One region of the Bacillus sp. 5RYD7K genome, then DNA from elsewhere that is predicted to be linked to it. Evidence: riboswitches for the same ligand, from Rfam matches in the RefSeq annotation. Region 1 holds a riboswitch; the other holds the start of a gene.
The links. Region 1 has a riboswitch for S-adenosylmethionine ahead of ACQE26_RS15985 (phosphoadenylyl-sulfate reductase). Riboswitches for the same ligand answer to the same signal wherever they lie in the genome.

Region 1 (7,646 bases):
TGTAAGCTGGTCGCTTTTGAAACCGAGCTGAAAGCGGAAAAAGGCAGCCTCACCGTCCTGCAGACAGCGAAGGAACTCGGTTTCTCCGACAAATACATCAGCCGGGAATGGAATATGCCGGAACAAGAGCTGTACCAAATGAGAAAAGAAGCAGCCATCAAGCCTGTGTATAAAATGGTGGATACATGCGCTGCGGAATTCGAATCAGAAACCCCGTATTTCTACAGCACATATGAGGAAGAAAATGAATCTGAAGTGACATCAAGAAAAAGCGTCGTCGTCCTCGGCTCCGGCCCGATCCGCATCGGACAGGGCGTCGAATTTGACTATGCGACCGTTCACTCTGTATGGGCGATCAAGCAGGCAGGCTATGAAGCAATTATTATCAACAACAACCCTGAGACAGTATCAACTGATTTCAGCATTTCAGACAAGCTGTATTTTGAACCGCTGACGGTTGAAGATGTCATGCATATCATTGATTTGGAACAGCCGGAAGGCGTCGTCGTTCAATTCGGCGGCCAGACAGCGATCAATCTTGCGGAAGAATTGAGCGCCCGCGGCGTCAAGATTCTCGGCACATCACTTGAGGATTTAGACCGTGCGGAAGACCGGGATAAGTTCGAGCAGGCGCTTGAGGCGCTGAACGTGCCGCAGCCGCTCGGAAAAACCGCCGTGTCGGTGAATGAAGCGGTCAAAATTGCCGCATCCATCGGCTATCCGGTACTTGTCCGCCCTTCATATGTGCTCGGCGGCCGGGCGATGGAGATCGTCTATCACGAAGAAGAGCTGCTTCACTATATGAAAAATGCGGTCAAAATCAACCCGCAGCATCCGGTGTTAATCGACCGTTATCTGACGGGGAAAGAAATCGAAGTCGACGCTGTATCTGACGGCGAAACAGTCGTCATCCCGGGAATTATGGAGCATATCGAGCGGGCCGGCGTCCATTCAGGGGATTCAATCGCCGTCTATCCGCCTCAGTCTTTAAGCGGAGACATTAAGAAAAAAATCGAACAATACACTGTAGCCTTGGCAAAAGGCCTCAACATCGTCGGTTTGCTGAACATCCAATTCGTCCTGTCGCAAGGTGAAGTGTATGTGCTTGAAGTAAATCCGCGGTCAAGCAGAACCGTGCCGTTCTTAAGCAAAATCACAAAGATTCCGATGGCGAATCTGGCGACAAAGGTCATTCTCGGCCAAAAGCTTGCTGATTTCGGCTATCAAGAGGGACTGCAGCCGGAACAGCAGGGGGTGTACGTGAAAGCGCCTGTCTTCTCATTCGCGAAGCTGAGAAGAGTGGATATTACATTAGGGCCTGAAATGAAGTCGACGGGAGAGGTCATGGGCAAAGATTCAACTCTTGAAAAAGCGCTCTATAAAGCACTGATTGCCTCTGGTATTCAAATTCCGAATTACGGCTCGGTGCTGTTGACCGTTGCTGATAAAGATAAAGAAGAAGGACTTCTGATCGCGAAGCGGTTCCATGCTATCGGCTATAACATCATGGCGACGGAAGGAACAGCCGCTTATTTGAAAGACGCTCAGATTCCGGCTCAGGTTGTCGGGAAAATCGGCGAAGAAGGGAAGAATCTCATCGACGTCATCAGAAACGGAGAAGCGCAATTTGTCATCAATACGCTGACAAAAGGAAAACAGCCGGCCAGAGACGGCTTCAGAATCCGCCGTGAATCCGTTGAGAACGGAGTCGCCTGCCTGACATCTTTAGATACGGCCGAAGCCATTTTGCGGGTGTTGGAAAGCATGACATTCCGGGCGGATCATATGCCTGCATCCAAAACCAATCAAACGGCGGCCGTTACGGTATGAAGAAAGCGCATTTGACTGTTCAATCCAACTCAGAAATTGCCGACCGGATTTATAAGATGGTGCTGAAAGGAGAGCTTGTCCGGCACTTTACCGAGCCGGGACAATTTCTTCATCTGAAGGTAAGTGACGCGGTCACGCCGCTATTAAGAAGGCCGCTCAGCATTGCGGACGTCAATTTCGCCGCGGATGAAGTATCCGTTATCTACAGAGCTGACGGTGAGGGGACGCGTCTTTTGTCTGAGAAAAAAGAGGGCGGAAGGATAGACGTTCTCGGCCCTCTCGGCAACGGATTCCCCGTCCGGCGGATAGAACCCGGAAAAACCGCGCTGTTAGTCGGAGGCGGAGTCGGGGTTCCGCCTTTGCAGGAACTGTCAAAGCGCCTGACGGAAAAAGGCGTAAACGTTATTCATGTGCTTGGGTTTCAATCAGCAAAGGATGTTTTTTACGAACAGGAATGTCTCGCGTACGGAGATACCTACGTGGCGACGGCTGACGGAACATATGGAGAAAAAGGATTTGTCACCGATGTCATCCGCGAAAAGCAGATCGAATTCGATGTCCTGCTCAGCTGCGGGCCGACACCGATGCTGAAAGCGCTGAAGCAGCAGTACGGCCATAAAGAAGTTTACCTTTCGATGGAAGAGCGGATGGGCTGCGGAATAGGGGCCTGCTTCGCCTGCGTGTGCCGTACGGGCGAAAGCGATACGTCGTATGTAAAAGTCTGCCTTGACGGGCCGGTATTTAAAGCTGAGGAGGTGGCGCTGTAATGTTAGAGGTGAATCTGCCGGGTCTCCAATTGAAAAACCCGATCATCCCCGCTTCCGGATGTTTCGGTTTCGGGAAGGAATATGCCGGATTTTACGATTTATCATGCCTCGGAGGCATCATGATTAAAGCCACCACGAACGAAGCCCGCTTCGGAAATCCGACACCGAGAGTGGCGGAGACAAGCGCGGGAATGCTGAATGCCATCGGACTGCAAAATCCCGGTCTGGAGCATGTGCTCAATCATGAGCTGCCTTGGCTCGAACAGTTTGACACGCCGATTATCGCAAACGTCGCGGGTTCTCAGGTGGAAGACTATAAAGAAGTAGCCGAACGCATCAGCCAAGCGCCGAATGTGCATGCGCTTGAGCTGAACATCTCGTGTCCGAATGTCAAAACGGGCGGGATTGCTTTTGGAACTGATCCCGCCATGGCGGCCGATCTGACAAAAGCGGTGAAAGAAGTTTCCGCAGTGCCTGTGTATGTGAAGCTTTCTCCTAATGTCGCAAACATAACCGAAATTGCGAAAGCGATTGAAGCGGCCGGTGCTGACGGGCTGACGATGATTAATACACTCGTCGGGATGAGGCTCGATCTTAAGACGGGACGGCCGATTTTAGCAAATAAAACGGGCGGACTGTCAGGCCCGGCGATCAAACCGGTCGCCATCCGGATGGTATACGAAGTCAGCCAGGCCGTTCAAATTCCGATTATCGGGATGGGCGGCGTCCAGACCGCAGAAGATGCATTAGAATTTCTTCTCGCCGGAGCAAGTGCAGTTGCCGTTGGGACGGCCAACTTCGTCAATCCGTTCGTCTGCCCGGAAATCATTGAACAGCTCCCTCGTGTGCTGCGCCAATACGGCTATCAATCTGTAAGTGAATGCATCGGAAGGAGCTGGAAACATGCAGAACAACCTGCCCATCATCGCGCTTGATTTTGCATCAGGAGAAGAAACTTTAGCGTTTCTAGATTTGTTTGAAAAGGAAAGGCTGTTTGTCAAAACGGGGATGGAACTTTTTTATCAGGAAGGCCCCGCCATCATTCATCAATTAAAAGAACGGAACTGTGATATATTTTTAGATTTGAAGCTTCATGATATTCCGACTACAGTCAATAAAGCGATGAAGCGGCTTGCGGGTCTCGGCGTTGATCTCGTCAATGTGCATGCCGCAGGGGGCGGACGCATGATGCGCGCAGCTCTTGAGGGGCTTGAAGAAGGCACGCCGGCAGGCAAAAAACGCCCGTCATTAATCGCAGTCACCCAGCTGACGAGCACTTCAGAGCAGATGGCGAAGGAAGAGCTTCTGCTGCAAAAGCCGCTGTTAGAAACGGTTGTACATTACGGCAAAATGGCTGAAGAGTGCGGGCTGGACGGAGTGGTATGTTCAGTTCATGAAACAAAAGCCATTTATGAAGCGGTCCGGCCGTCATTTCTGACAGTCACGCCGGGCATCCGCACGGCCAATGACGCAGCTGATGATCAAGTCCGGACGGCGACTCCGTCATTTGCGAAAGAAAACGGTTCGTCAGCCATTGTCGTGGGCCGTTCAATTACAAAAGCGGAAAACCCCGTTAAAGCATATGAAGCCATTAAACTGGAATGGGAGGGCGTTCGCCGATGAAACAGGCTATCGCAAAACATCTATTACACATTGAAGCTGTCTTTTTACGCCCGAATGAGCCGTTTACGTGGGCGAGCGGCATTCTATCGCCGATTTATTGTGACAACCGTCTGACATTGTCGTATCCAAAAGTGAGAAATGATGTGGCGGACGGGCTCGGCAGACTGCTGAAAGAGCATTTCCCCGAGGCGGAGATGATCGCGGGCACTGCCACGGCAGGCATTCCGCATGCTGCGCTTCTCGCAGACCGTACAGGCGCTCCGATGTGCTACGTCAGAAGCAAACCGAAAGCGCACGGCAAAGGAAATCAAATAGAAGGCGCCGTTAAAAAAGGACAAAAAACAGTCGTGATTGAAGATTTGATTTCTACCGGGGGCAGCGTGCTTGAAGCTGCGGCGGCCCTTCAAAGAGAGGGCGCGGAAGTTCTCGGCGTCATTTCAATTTTTACATACGGACTGCCGAAAGCAAGAGAAGCCTTTAAAAAAGCGGGTCTGCCGTACTACTCGTTAACAGATTATGACACGCTGATTGAAGTAGCGCTTGAAAACGGAACGATACATTCAGATGACATTGAGAAACTGAAATCATGGAAACAGAATCCCGAGTCAAAAGATTGGTTTAAAAAATAATGACAATAAAAACAGGCCTCAGGGCCTGTTTTATTATTCCTATCAAAAAACTCGGGTTGACTTCTGTTAGAATTGTGCTAAAATTTAGTACAAATCTAAAAAGCTTATCAAGAGCGGCTGAGGGACTGGACCGATGACGCCCGGCAACCTGCGTGACATGCAAGGTGCCGCATCCAGAAAAATGCACAGCATTTTGAAGATAAGGGCTATAACGGGTCACTGTCTTTCATTCCGCTGGATTGAAAGTTTTTTATATGAAAAAAGATTGAGGGATAAGACAACCGGCAGAAAACAACAGCTGTTTGATTGTCTCCGGGAGGAGGAAAGAAAAAATGCTAACGTATGACACATGGGAGGAACCGGAGATTACATTTCCGGAAGACGATTCCTATAAAGGCGCGCTGTCCGTTTTAAAATGGGCATACGGCCACTACGGAGACCAGCTTGTTTACGCGTGCAGCTTCGGGATTGAGGGAATCGTCCTGATCGATTTAATTTCTAAAGTGAAAAAAGACGCGGAAATCGTGTTTCTCGATACAGGACTTCACTTTAAAGAAACATATGAAACGATCGAAAAAGTGAAAGAACGTTACCCGGGACTGAACATCATCCTGAAAAAGCCCAGCCTTACTCTTGAGGAACAGGCCGAGGCTCACGGAGATAAACTGTGGGAAAGAGAACCGAACCAGTGCTGCTTCATCAGAAAAATTCTGCCGTTAAGAGAAGCGCTCGCCGGGCGTCCGGCATGGCTGTCCGGCCTCCGACGCGATCAAGGGCCGAGCCGGGCGAATACGAATTTCCTGAATAAAGACGATAAGTTTCAATCCATTAAAGTATGCCCGCTGATCCACTGGACGTGGAAAGACATCTGGAGATATACATCCAAGCATGAGCTGGATTATAACATTCTTCATGATCAGGGCTATCCGAGCATCGGCTGTGAACCGTGCACTTCACCTGCGTTTACCGCAGAAGACCTGCGGAGCGGCAGATGGAACGGAATGGCGAAAACAGAATGCGGACTGCATGAATAAAGGAGCTGCACAATGGAATTAGCCGCTATTTTATTCTGCCTGTTTTTCGCCATGAATATCGGAGCCAGCGGAGCCGCGGCTTCAATGGGAGTCGCTTACGGGTCCGGCGCCGTTAAAAAGAAAACGTATGCGCTGATTATCTGCGCGGCCGGCGTCCTGTCAGGGGCGGTTATCGGCGGCGGAGAAGTCGTTAAGACGATCAGCGGCGGAATCATTCCCGAACAGACCATTACGCTCACCATTGTCTGTATTATTATCGGAGCGGCGGCGTTATCGTTATTCACGGCGAATGTGCTCGGCATTCCGCTGTCGACGAGCGAGGTCACCGTCGGGGCGATTGTCGGGGTCGGCGTTGCGTACAAAGTATTGTTTCTGCAGCATCTTTTGGTCATCGTGATTTTTTGGGTCCTCGTTCCGTTTGTCGCGTTCTGTTTCACGTTTCTCGTATCGAAGGTATCCAGTTCTCTGAATATTCGAGTCATTTCGAGCCGGAAACAGAAGGTTTTGGGGGTTGTCCTGCTTATTGCGGGGTTTTGGGAAGCTTTTTCAGCCGGAATGAACAACGTCGCAAATGCGGTGGGCCCTTTAGTTGCCGCCGGCGTGCTCAGCGTGTCCAAAGGGACGCTGTACGGAGGCATCTTTGTCGCTCTCGGCGCTCTGCTTTTAGGACGCAGAGTGCTTGAAACCAACGGGAAAAAGATTACGAGATTTTCCGCCGGCGAAGGCATACTGCTTTCCGGAACCGGGGCCGGGCTTGTCATTATCAGTTCCGTGTTCGGTCTGCCGGTTCCTTTGGCGCAGGTGACATCATCATCAATCATCGGTATCGGAATGGCCAAAAACGGGCCGAACGTTTTTCATAAAGAAGTCGTGAAAACGATGCTCAAAGTATGGGTCGTTTCGCCGTTTTTGTCACTGTCGATTTCGTATCTGCTTGTCTCTCTGCTGTTAAAAGGAGATTACTATTCCATCTTTATGATGGCCAGCGTGCTTTTGGCAGCTGGCGGAGCCGCCAGTCTGATGAAAGCTATCCGAAAAGAGAAACGCTCTGTCCATGAACAAGGCGGGGGCATTTAACTATTAATCTGAGTTTATTTATCTGTTAACTGGGAGGAAAATGTACTATGAGTCTAGCACCGCACGGAGGAACATTAGTTAATCGGGTGAATGAGCAGTATGATCTAACATCCGTCCAAAAAGAAATTGAGCTGGATTTGATTTCGTTTGCTGATTTAGAGCTGATCGGAATCGGAGCCTACAGCCCGATTGAAGGATTTTTCACAGAAAAAGATTACGTGTCAGTCGTTGAAAATATGCGTCTGGCATCCGGGGCCGTCTGGTCTTTGCCGATTACGCTTCCGGTCGATTCAGAAAAAGCGGCTGAGCTTGCTGTCGGAGACACCGTAAAACTGACTTACGGCGGAGAAACATACGGCGCAGTGGACATCGAAGATATTTATACGCCGGATAAACAAAAAGAAGCCGTTCACGTATATAAAACCGATGATGACGCTCATCCAGGCGTGAAAAAACTATTTTCACGCGGCGATACGTATGTCGGCGGGCCGATCACATTAATCAAAAAAGCGTCAAAGCAGTTTCCTGAGTTTACATTTGAACCTGCTGAAACGAGACGAAGCTTTGAAGAAAAAGGCTGGAAAACCATCGTCGGTTTCCAAACGAGAAATCCGGTTCACCGCGCTCACGAATATATCCAGAAAACCGCGCTTGAGACGGTTGACGGCCTGTTTTTGAACCCGCTC
Region 2 (7,646 bases), 280 kb from region 1:
TTTTTCATGCTCGTGCTCCTTTTATTCGGCGCAAGCTGTCTCATTTCACTGTTGTTTGTATAAAAACAGGCCGCCGGAGTGATTCGGCAGCCTGTTTTTATATGTATGTTACTGATGATAATTGAGAGCCTGGGCGAGGTTGGATTTAATCGTAATATCCGAGAAATTAATGCCGAGCTGTACGGCGGTTTGGGCAATTTCCGGCCTGATCCCGGATAAAGTGGACGAAACGCCGATCAGGTTCAGCGCCTCAATTAATTTAAAAATCTGGTGCGCCACCATTGTATCGACAACCACTACGCCCGACAAGTCGATTAACAGATGCTCAATCAGCCGGTTTGCACATGTACTCAGCGTATTTTCAAGAATGTATTTGGCGCGTTCCGTGTCAATATTGCCGACAAGCGGCAGAAGCCCCGTCCGATTGCTCAGCGTAATAACCGGCGAGCTTAATTCTAAAATCATTTCTCTTTGCGCATTCAGCTGCATTTTCGAATTATATTCGGCGTGATCGACAAATGTGTAAATCGTAAAATCAAATACTTGAACGATTAAATTCTCCCATCTCTTCCTTTCTCCCTCGGCAAACGAAGATTCATGTTTATCGGCAAACGCATCATAATAACTGATGTACAGTCTCCGGTTTCTCATGAATTCACGAACCACATACTGGACCGGGGTATCCAGATGCTTCTGGTCTTTCGCAAGCTCAATCACCCATCGCTCGAACTCTTCTAAAAATTCTTTTTCCGGCATGATATACATTTTATTAATATACCGGTAAAATTCTTTATCTTGCTCCATCAGCTCTTCTATGATGACGGGATTTGTCAAAGAGTAAATCGAATTCGGATCCGAATCTTCCATCGTTTCAATCCATTCTTTCGCAATTTGATCCACCCGTTCGGAAAAATAGTCGTACAATGCTTCATTTATCTTCATACCTCTTCTCCTTTCCCATTTCCAATTATAGCGTCAGCTGATGCCGAATCAAAATAAAAGCCGTTGAACCATCCAATTATTTGAAATTATTTAGTGCAATAGATTGCGCCTTTTTTATCAAAATGCTTCAAATGACTCTTCCCGAACGGCATAATCTGCCATAAAATAGTAGCAACACCCTTGAATCCACTCGCAAGCATAAAAAAGGAGGGCTTTTTTATGAATGGTGAAATGCGGTTGATTCCTTATGTCACGGATGAGCAGATCATGGATGTGAACGAGCTTCCTGAGGGTATTAAAGTGATTAAGGCGCCAGAATTGTGGGCAAAAGGGTTTAAAGGAAAGGATATTAAAATCGCGGTGCTTGATACAGGCTGCGACATTAATCATCCTGATTTGAAAGACCGGGTTATCGGCGGAAAAAACTTCACCGATGATGACGAAGGCAAAGAAGACGCGATTTCCGATTACAACGGCCACGGGACACATGTTTCCGGAACGATTGCCGCCAATGATTCAAACGGCGGAATTTCAGGTGTTGCGCCGGAAGCGAGCCTTTTAATCGTTAAAGTTCTCGGCGGTCAAAACGGCAGCGGCAAATACGAATGGATTATTAACGGCATCAACTACGCCGTTGAACAAAAGGCGGACATTATTTCCATGTCACTCGGCGGGCCGAACGATGTGCCTGAACTGAAAGAAGCCGTCACAAATGCGGTAAAAAGCGGTGTACTGGTCGTTTGCGCAGCAGGAAATGAAGGTGACGGAGACGAGCGGACAGAAGAACTGTCGTATCCGGCCGCTTACAACGAAGTGATCGCCGTCGGATCAGTCTCAATCGCCCGTAAATCGTCAGAATTTTCAAACGCAAATAAAGAAATTGACCTCGTGGCGCCCGGAGAAAACATTCTCTCCACCCTTCCCAACCATAAATACGGGAAGCTGACGGGCACTTCAATGGCCGCCCCGCACGTGAGCGGAGCGCTGGCCTTAATAAAAGGGCTTGAACAGGACTCGTTTCAGCGGACGCTTTCTGAAGCCGAAATTTATGCCCAGCTTGTGCGGCGGACTCTTCCTTTGGGCATCGCCAAAACATTGGCCGGGAACGGATTTCTGTATTTAGACGCACCTGATGTGCTCATGGAAAGAGCCGAACAGGCACAGCTGCTGTCTTTCTGATATTTTTCTCATATAATGATTGATCCGCTTGTCAACATCACCAATTTTTAAAATGTGAGATTTTCTATTGACAGTGATCTGAATAAGCTGATAAGATAACCAACAAATGATGTAACTTTTCAAAAAAATTGAAATATTTTCTCTTATCGAGAGTTGGGCGAGGGATTGGCCTTTTGACCCCAACAGCAACCGACCGTAATTCCATTGTGAAATGGGGCGCGTGATTTTTGCGCCGAGACGATTGTCTCCTAAGGCACGGTGCTAATTCCATCAGACGTGATCTGAGAGATAAGAGAGGCTTACATTTTGATGTTAAAGCCTCTTTCTCTCATGAGAAAGAGGCTTTTTTGTTACATCTCACTTAAAGGAGGAGACTTAATGACTACAATCAAAACTTCAAATCTCGGTTTTCCGAGAATCGGCTTGAACAGAGAATGGAAAAAAGCGCTTGAGGCTTATTGGAAAGGAAACACTGATAAAGAAACGTTTCTTAAAGAGCTTGACGGTTTATTCTTATCAGCTGTCAAAACACAGCTTGACCAAAATATCGATATCGTGCCGGTCTCTGATTTTACTCATTATGACCATGTGCTTGATACCGCCGTCAGCTTTAACTGGATTCCGGAAAGATTCCGCAGCATCACGGATCCCGTTGATACATATTTCGCGATTGCCCGCGGTGTTAAAGACGCCGTTTCCAGTGAAATGACAAAATGGTTCAATACCAACTACCATTACATCGTTCCTGAATATGACGAAAGCATTGAATTCCGTCTGACGAGAAACAAACAGCTTGACGACTACCGCCGGATCAAAGAAGAATTCGGAGCGGAAACGAAACCTGTCATTGTCGGTCCGTATACATTCGTCACACTTGCGAAAGGATACGAAGAATCAGAGGCGAAAGCGATTCAAAAGCGCCTTGTTCCTCTTTATGTACAGCTGCTGAAAGAGCTTGAAGCAGAAGGCGTCAAATGGGTTCAGATTGATGAGCCAGCCCTTGTGACAGCCTCAGCTGAAGATGTCCGCGCCGCAAAAGAACTCTATGAATCTATTACAAAAGAGCTTTCAGGGCTGAATGTCCTCCTGCAGACATACTTCGATTCGGTTGATGCATATGAAGAACTCGTTTCGTATCCTGTACAGGGAATCGGGCTTGATTTCGTGCATGATAAAGGCAGAAACCTTGAGCAATTGAAAAAGCACGGCTTCCCGAAAGATAAAGTGCTGGCAGCCGGTGTGATCGACGGCCGAAACATTTGGAAAATCGATGTTGAAGAAGGCCTTGATGCGGCTTTGGATATCCTCAGCCACGCTGATGTTGAGGAGTTATGGATTCAGCCTTCAAGCAGCCTTCTGCACGTGCCGGTGGCGAAACACCCTGATGAGCATCTTGAAAAGGATTTGCTGAACGGCCTGTCATACGCTAAAGAAAAACTGGCGGAACTCGGCGTCTTAAAAGAAGGGCTTCTGTCCGGCAAAGCGGCCGTCAGTGAGCAGATCGAAGAGTCAAAAGCGGCACTTAAAGCTTTGAAAGCATTCGCAACAGGAGCGAACTCAGCTCAAAAAGAAGAATTGAATCAGCTGACAGAAAAAGATTTCTCCCGCCCTGCAAGCTTTGAAGAACGATTGGCGCTGCAAAATGAATCACTCGGTCTTCCCCTTCTGCCGACGACGACGATCGGAAGCTTCCCTCAATCTGCAGAAGTGCGGAGCGCACGGCAAAAATGGCGGAAAAAAGATTGGACGGATGAACAGTATCAAGCGTTTATTAATGCGGAAACGAAGCGCTGGGTTGACATTCAGGAAGAAATCGGCTTAGACGTGCTCGTTCACGGAGAATTTGAACGGACGGACATGGTCGAATACTTCGGTGAAAAACTGGCCGGGTTCGCCTTTACGAAATATGCATGGGTGCAGTCTTACGGTTCACGCTGCGTACGTCCGCCTGTCATTTTCGGTGATGTCGAATTTATCGAACCGATGACGGTAAAAGATACGATCTATGCCCAATCGCTGACAGAAAAGCACATGAAAGGCATGCTGACGGGACCTGTCACCATTTTAAACTGGTCATTCCCGCGCGTGGATATTTCAAGAAAAGAAATCGCCTTCCAGATCGGGCTTGCCCTCAGAAAAGAAGTAAAAGCGCTTGAAGATGCCGGTATTCAGATTATCCAAGTGGATGAACCCGCGCTCCGTGAAGGCCTGCCGTTAAAAACGCAGGATTGGGATGAATATTTAACTTGGGCAGCAGAAGCTTTCCGATTAACGACGTCTTCTGTGAAAAATGAGACGCAGATTCATACGCATATGTGTTACAGCAACTTTGAAGATATTGTCGATACGATCAATGACCTTGACGCTGATGTCATCACAATCGAACACAGCCGAAGCCACGGAGGATTTTTAGAATATCTGAAAGATCATCCTTACGTGAAAGGCCTCGGACTCGGTGTATACGACATTCACAGCCCGCGCGTGCCGGCTACTGAAGAAATCTATCAAATTATCGATGATGCGCTTGAAGTGTGTCCGACAGACCGCTTCTGGGTAAACCCGGACTGCGGGCTGAAAACAAGACAGCAGGAAGAAACCGTTGCGGCATTAAAAAATATGGTCGACGCTGCGAAACAGGCGCGAAAAAAACAAGCTCAGCTTGTATAATGAAAACAGCCATCCCTAATGTGCGGATGGCTGTTTTTTTGAGCATGTTACTTATTCTTCAGCGCCTCTGCAAGTTCACTCAGTGAATCATGCTGCTTAATTTGATAGCCCCGCCCTTCTTTCTGCAAATACCCTTTTTGGCAGAATTGCGTCAGCACATGCAAGAGATGACGGTAAGATACACCTAAATAATCACAAACCGTTACGTGCTTCTCTTTATAAAATCCTTCATACGCCGTCTGCAAAATAAAATCAGCAAGCCGATTTTCAACCGGGAACGCCAGACTTTGTGAATACTTTGAAGCCATAAGCGTTGCCTTATCACTTAAAAACTTAGCCAATTCACGCAGAAAATTCGCATCCTGCAGCAATTGCCCGCGGCAGCGGCAAATTGGCAGAGCGAAACAAACAGTCTTCGCTGAGGCCTGAATGCCTTTTGTGTAATATACTTCATGTAATAGTTCCATCTCTCCGATGTAATCATTTTTGTTGATAAAATTAATTAACGATACTTTTCCGTTTTGATGGGTTACATATATTTTCGCTTTTCCTTCAATCACGTAAAACAGGAAGTCCGGCCTCATGCCCTCTTGAATCATCCATTCATCCCGCTGATATTCCCGCACCTCCATATACTCTTCAGCGGGAAAAGAAAATAAATGCGCGATTGAGTGTTTTTCTATCTGATGCCGTTTTTTCTCACCTTTATAAATTTCCATCGTCCACCCCGAAATATATGAGATATCTCATATTATCTTTACGTTTTACATGATAACATGCCAATGAAAAGGAGGAACGGGAATGAACGCATATCGCTGGATGAGTCTGCATTTTTTTAGCTTTTTTATGACATGGGGGATTTTTCTGCCCTATTGGACGGGATGGATGGTTCATATAAAAGGGGTTTCCGTATCCGAAGCCAGTTTCATTATGAGCTTAGGTCTGGCGGCAAGAGGAATTTCCACATTGTTTTTCTTTCCTTATTTATCCGGAAAATTCAGCAGCAGAGCCATATTGAACGGAGCCAGAATCGGTACGCTTCTTGCGCTTTTATGTTATATTCCGGCTGACTCTTTTCAAAGCCTGCTTCTTGTCACATTAGGGCTGCATGTGTTTTATCCGGCTTTGATGCCTGCTTTGGACAGCGCTTGCGGCGTTTTGGTACAGCATAATGAATTAAGAGATTACGGAACCAGCCGGCAATGGGGGTCCGCCGGATTTGTTTCAGCCGGCGTCATCCTGTCCGTCTTTACAGGTATATTTGGAGATCAAGTGATTTTATGGGCACTGCTTTTGAGCACTCTGATATTCGTATGCCTCAGCTTTATGCATGCGCCCGCTGTTCTTTCAAAACGGCCGGAAACAGATTGTACAAAAAAAGAGGGCATGCTTGCCTTATTCCGCATCAAACATTTCGGTCTGGTGCTCGCAATCGTTATCTTGCTGCAGGCGGCACATGCGTCTTATTACAATTACGGTTATCTCTTTTTGCAGGAAATCCATGCACCCGCATATGCAATCGGAATCATCATCAACATCGCCGTTATTGCGGAGATCATTTTCTTTGCAATCGCTGACCGATGTTTTCATCAATTTACGGCTGGTGCTTTGCTCGCTTTGGCTGCGCTTGGTGCAACCGTACGCTGGATACTCGTATTTGCCTTTCCGCATGTCATCATTTTCTGCCTCGCGCAGACGCTGCATGCCTGTTCATTCGCGATGGGACACTATGCATTTATGAAATATTTAATTAAACATATTTCCCCTGCGCAAGTCCCGAAAGCCCAAGGCATATATTCAGCGCTTGCGCTCAGCTGGAGCACTGCGGTATTTACTGTTTTCGGAGGTTTTTTATATGAAATTGAACCCCGGTACGCCTTTATCGGAATGATTGTTTGTACGATCCCCTCTATGCTTCTTGCCCTTTTATACAGAAAACTGGAAATGAAAAAGAGAGTTTTTGCAGGACATGCACAAGATATATAGACAAAGTTTCTTTATATATATGATCCCATTTCCGGCTGTTATTTTGACTGATTTGCCAATGTTTTAAGATGTATCTTCCGCTATAGTTAAAGTAATCGATCAACCGAGGGGGATTTGAGATGAATCAGCATATTTCATTTTTAAAAAGGGCGGTCACGCTGGGAGTTGAGAGCGTGGATGAAGGCGGAGGGCCTTTTGGCTGCGTCATCGTTAAAAACGGCGTCATTATCGCCGAAGGGCGGAACAATGTGACATCCAGCAACGATCCGACAGCCCATGCTGAAGTAACGGCGATCCGGAATGCGTGCCGGACACTTCAAACATATCAGCTTGATGATTGTGTGATTTACACAAGCTGTGAACCCTGCCCTATGTGTTTAGGCGCCATTTATTGGGCGAGGCCAAAAGCGGTATATTTCGCATCCAGCCACTCAGATGCTTCTGACGCAGGCTTTGATGACACCTTCATATATGAAGAAATCAAGAAACAGCGGACGGAGAGATCAATTCCTTTTTATCATCTCAGCTTCTCCGATCATACCGCGCCCTTTGACGTCTGGAAAACTTCCGCCCGCAAAAAAGTATATTAATCCAGAATAACCTGCTCACAACGCAGGTTTATTTTTCGTGAACGCAATTGATTCATTAAGGTCATTCTTTCAGAAAAATGGACAGCACAAGTGAATATATTGATACAGTACTGCTTTACGCTTTTTTTCGGGGACTTCATACGTAATGAAGACATTTTCTGTCAACTCATAAGGAGGGACATTGTGTCACAGCCTAATTTACCTAACATCACCCCTGTCGTGACCCATTCCAGAGACGATACCATTGACCTTCTTCTTTCATCAATTGCTATGGAAGAGCTG

Region 2: linked by a shared signal. The riboswitch ahead of metE (5-methyltetrahydropteroyltriglutamate--homocysteine S-methyltransferase) and the one ahead of ACQE26_RS15985 (phosphoadenylyl-sulfate reductase) in region 1 are both predicted to bind S-adenosylmethionine.

Annotation. Positions count from the first base shown of each region.
Region 1 covers NZ_CP191200.1:3,258,938-3,266,583, reverse strand. The annotation lists gene carB (carbamoyl-phosphate synthase (glutamine-hydrolyzing) large subunit) at 1-1,830, shown strand, start outside; gene ACQE26_RS16005 (dihydroorotate dehydrogenase electron transfer subunit) at 1,827-2,597, shown strand; gene ACQE26_RS16000 (dihydroorotate dehydrogenase) at 2,597-3,532, shown strand; gene pyrF (orotidine-5'-phosphate decarboxylase) at 3,501-4,220, shown strand; gene pyrE (orotate phosphoribosyltransferase) at 4,217-4,849, shown strand; SAM riboswitch class I at 4,951-5,055, shown strand; gene ACQE26_RS15985 (phosphoadenylyl-sulfate reductase) at 5,182-5,883, shown strand; gene cysP (sulfate permease) at 5,896-6,960, shown strand; gene sat (sulfate adenylyltransferase) at 7,008-7,646, shown strand, end outside.
Region 2 covers NZ_CP191200.1:3,534,993-3,542,638, forward strand. The annotation lists gene thiX (HMP/thiamine ABC transporter permease ThiX) at 1-63, shown strand, start outside; gene ACQE26_RS17140 (STAS domain-containing protein) at 109-942, opposite strand; gene isp (serine protease Isp) at 1,162-2,121, shown strand; SAM riboswitch class I at 2,262-2,416, shown strand; gene metE (5-methyltetrahydropteroyltriglutamate--homocysteine S-methyltransferase) at 2,500-4,788, shown strand; gene yeiL (transcriptional regulator YeiL) at 4,836-5,507, opposite strand; gene ACQE26_RS17160 (MFS transporter) at 5,590-6,774, shown strand; gene ACQE26_RS17165 (nucleoside deaminase) at 6,894-7,364, shown strand; partial or broken gene ACQE26_RS17170 (BclA C-terminal domain-containing protein) at 7,548-7,646, shown strand, end outside.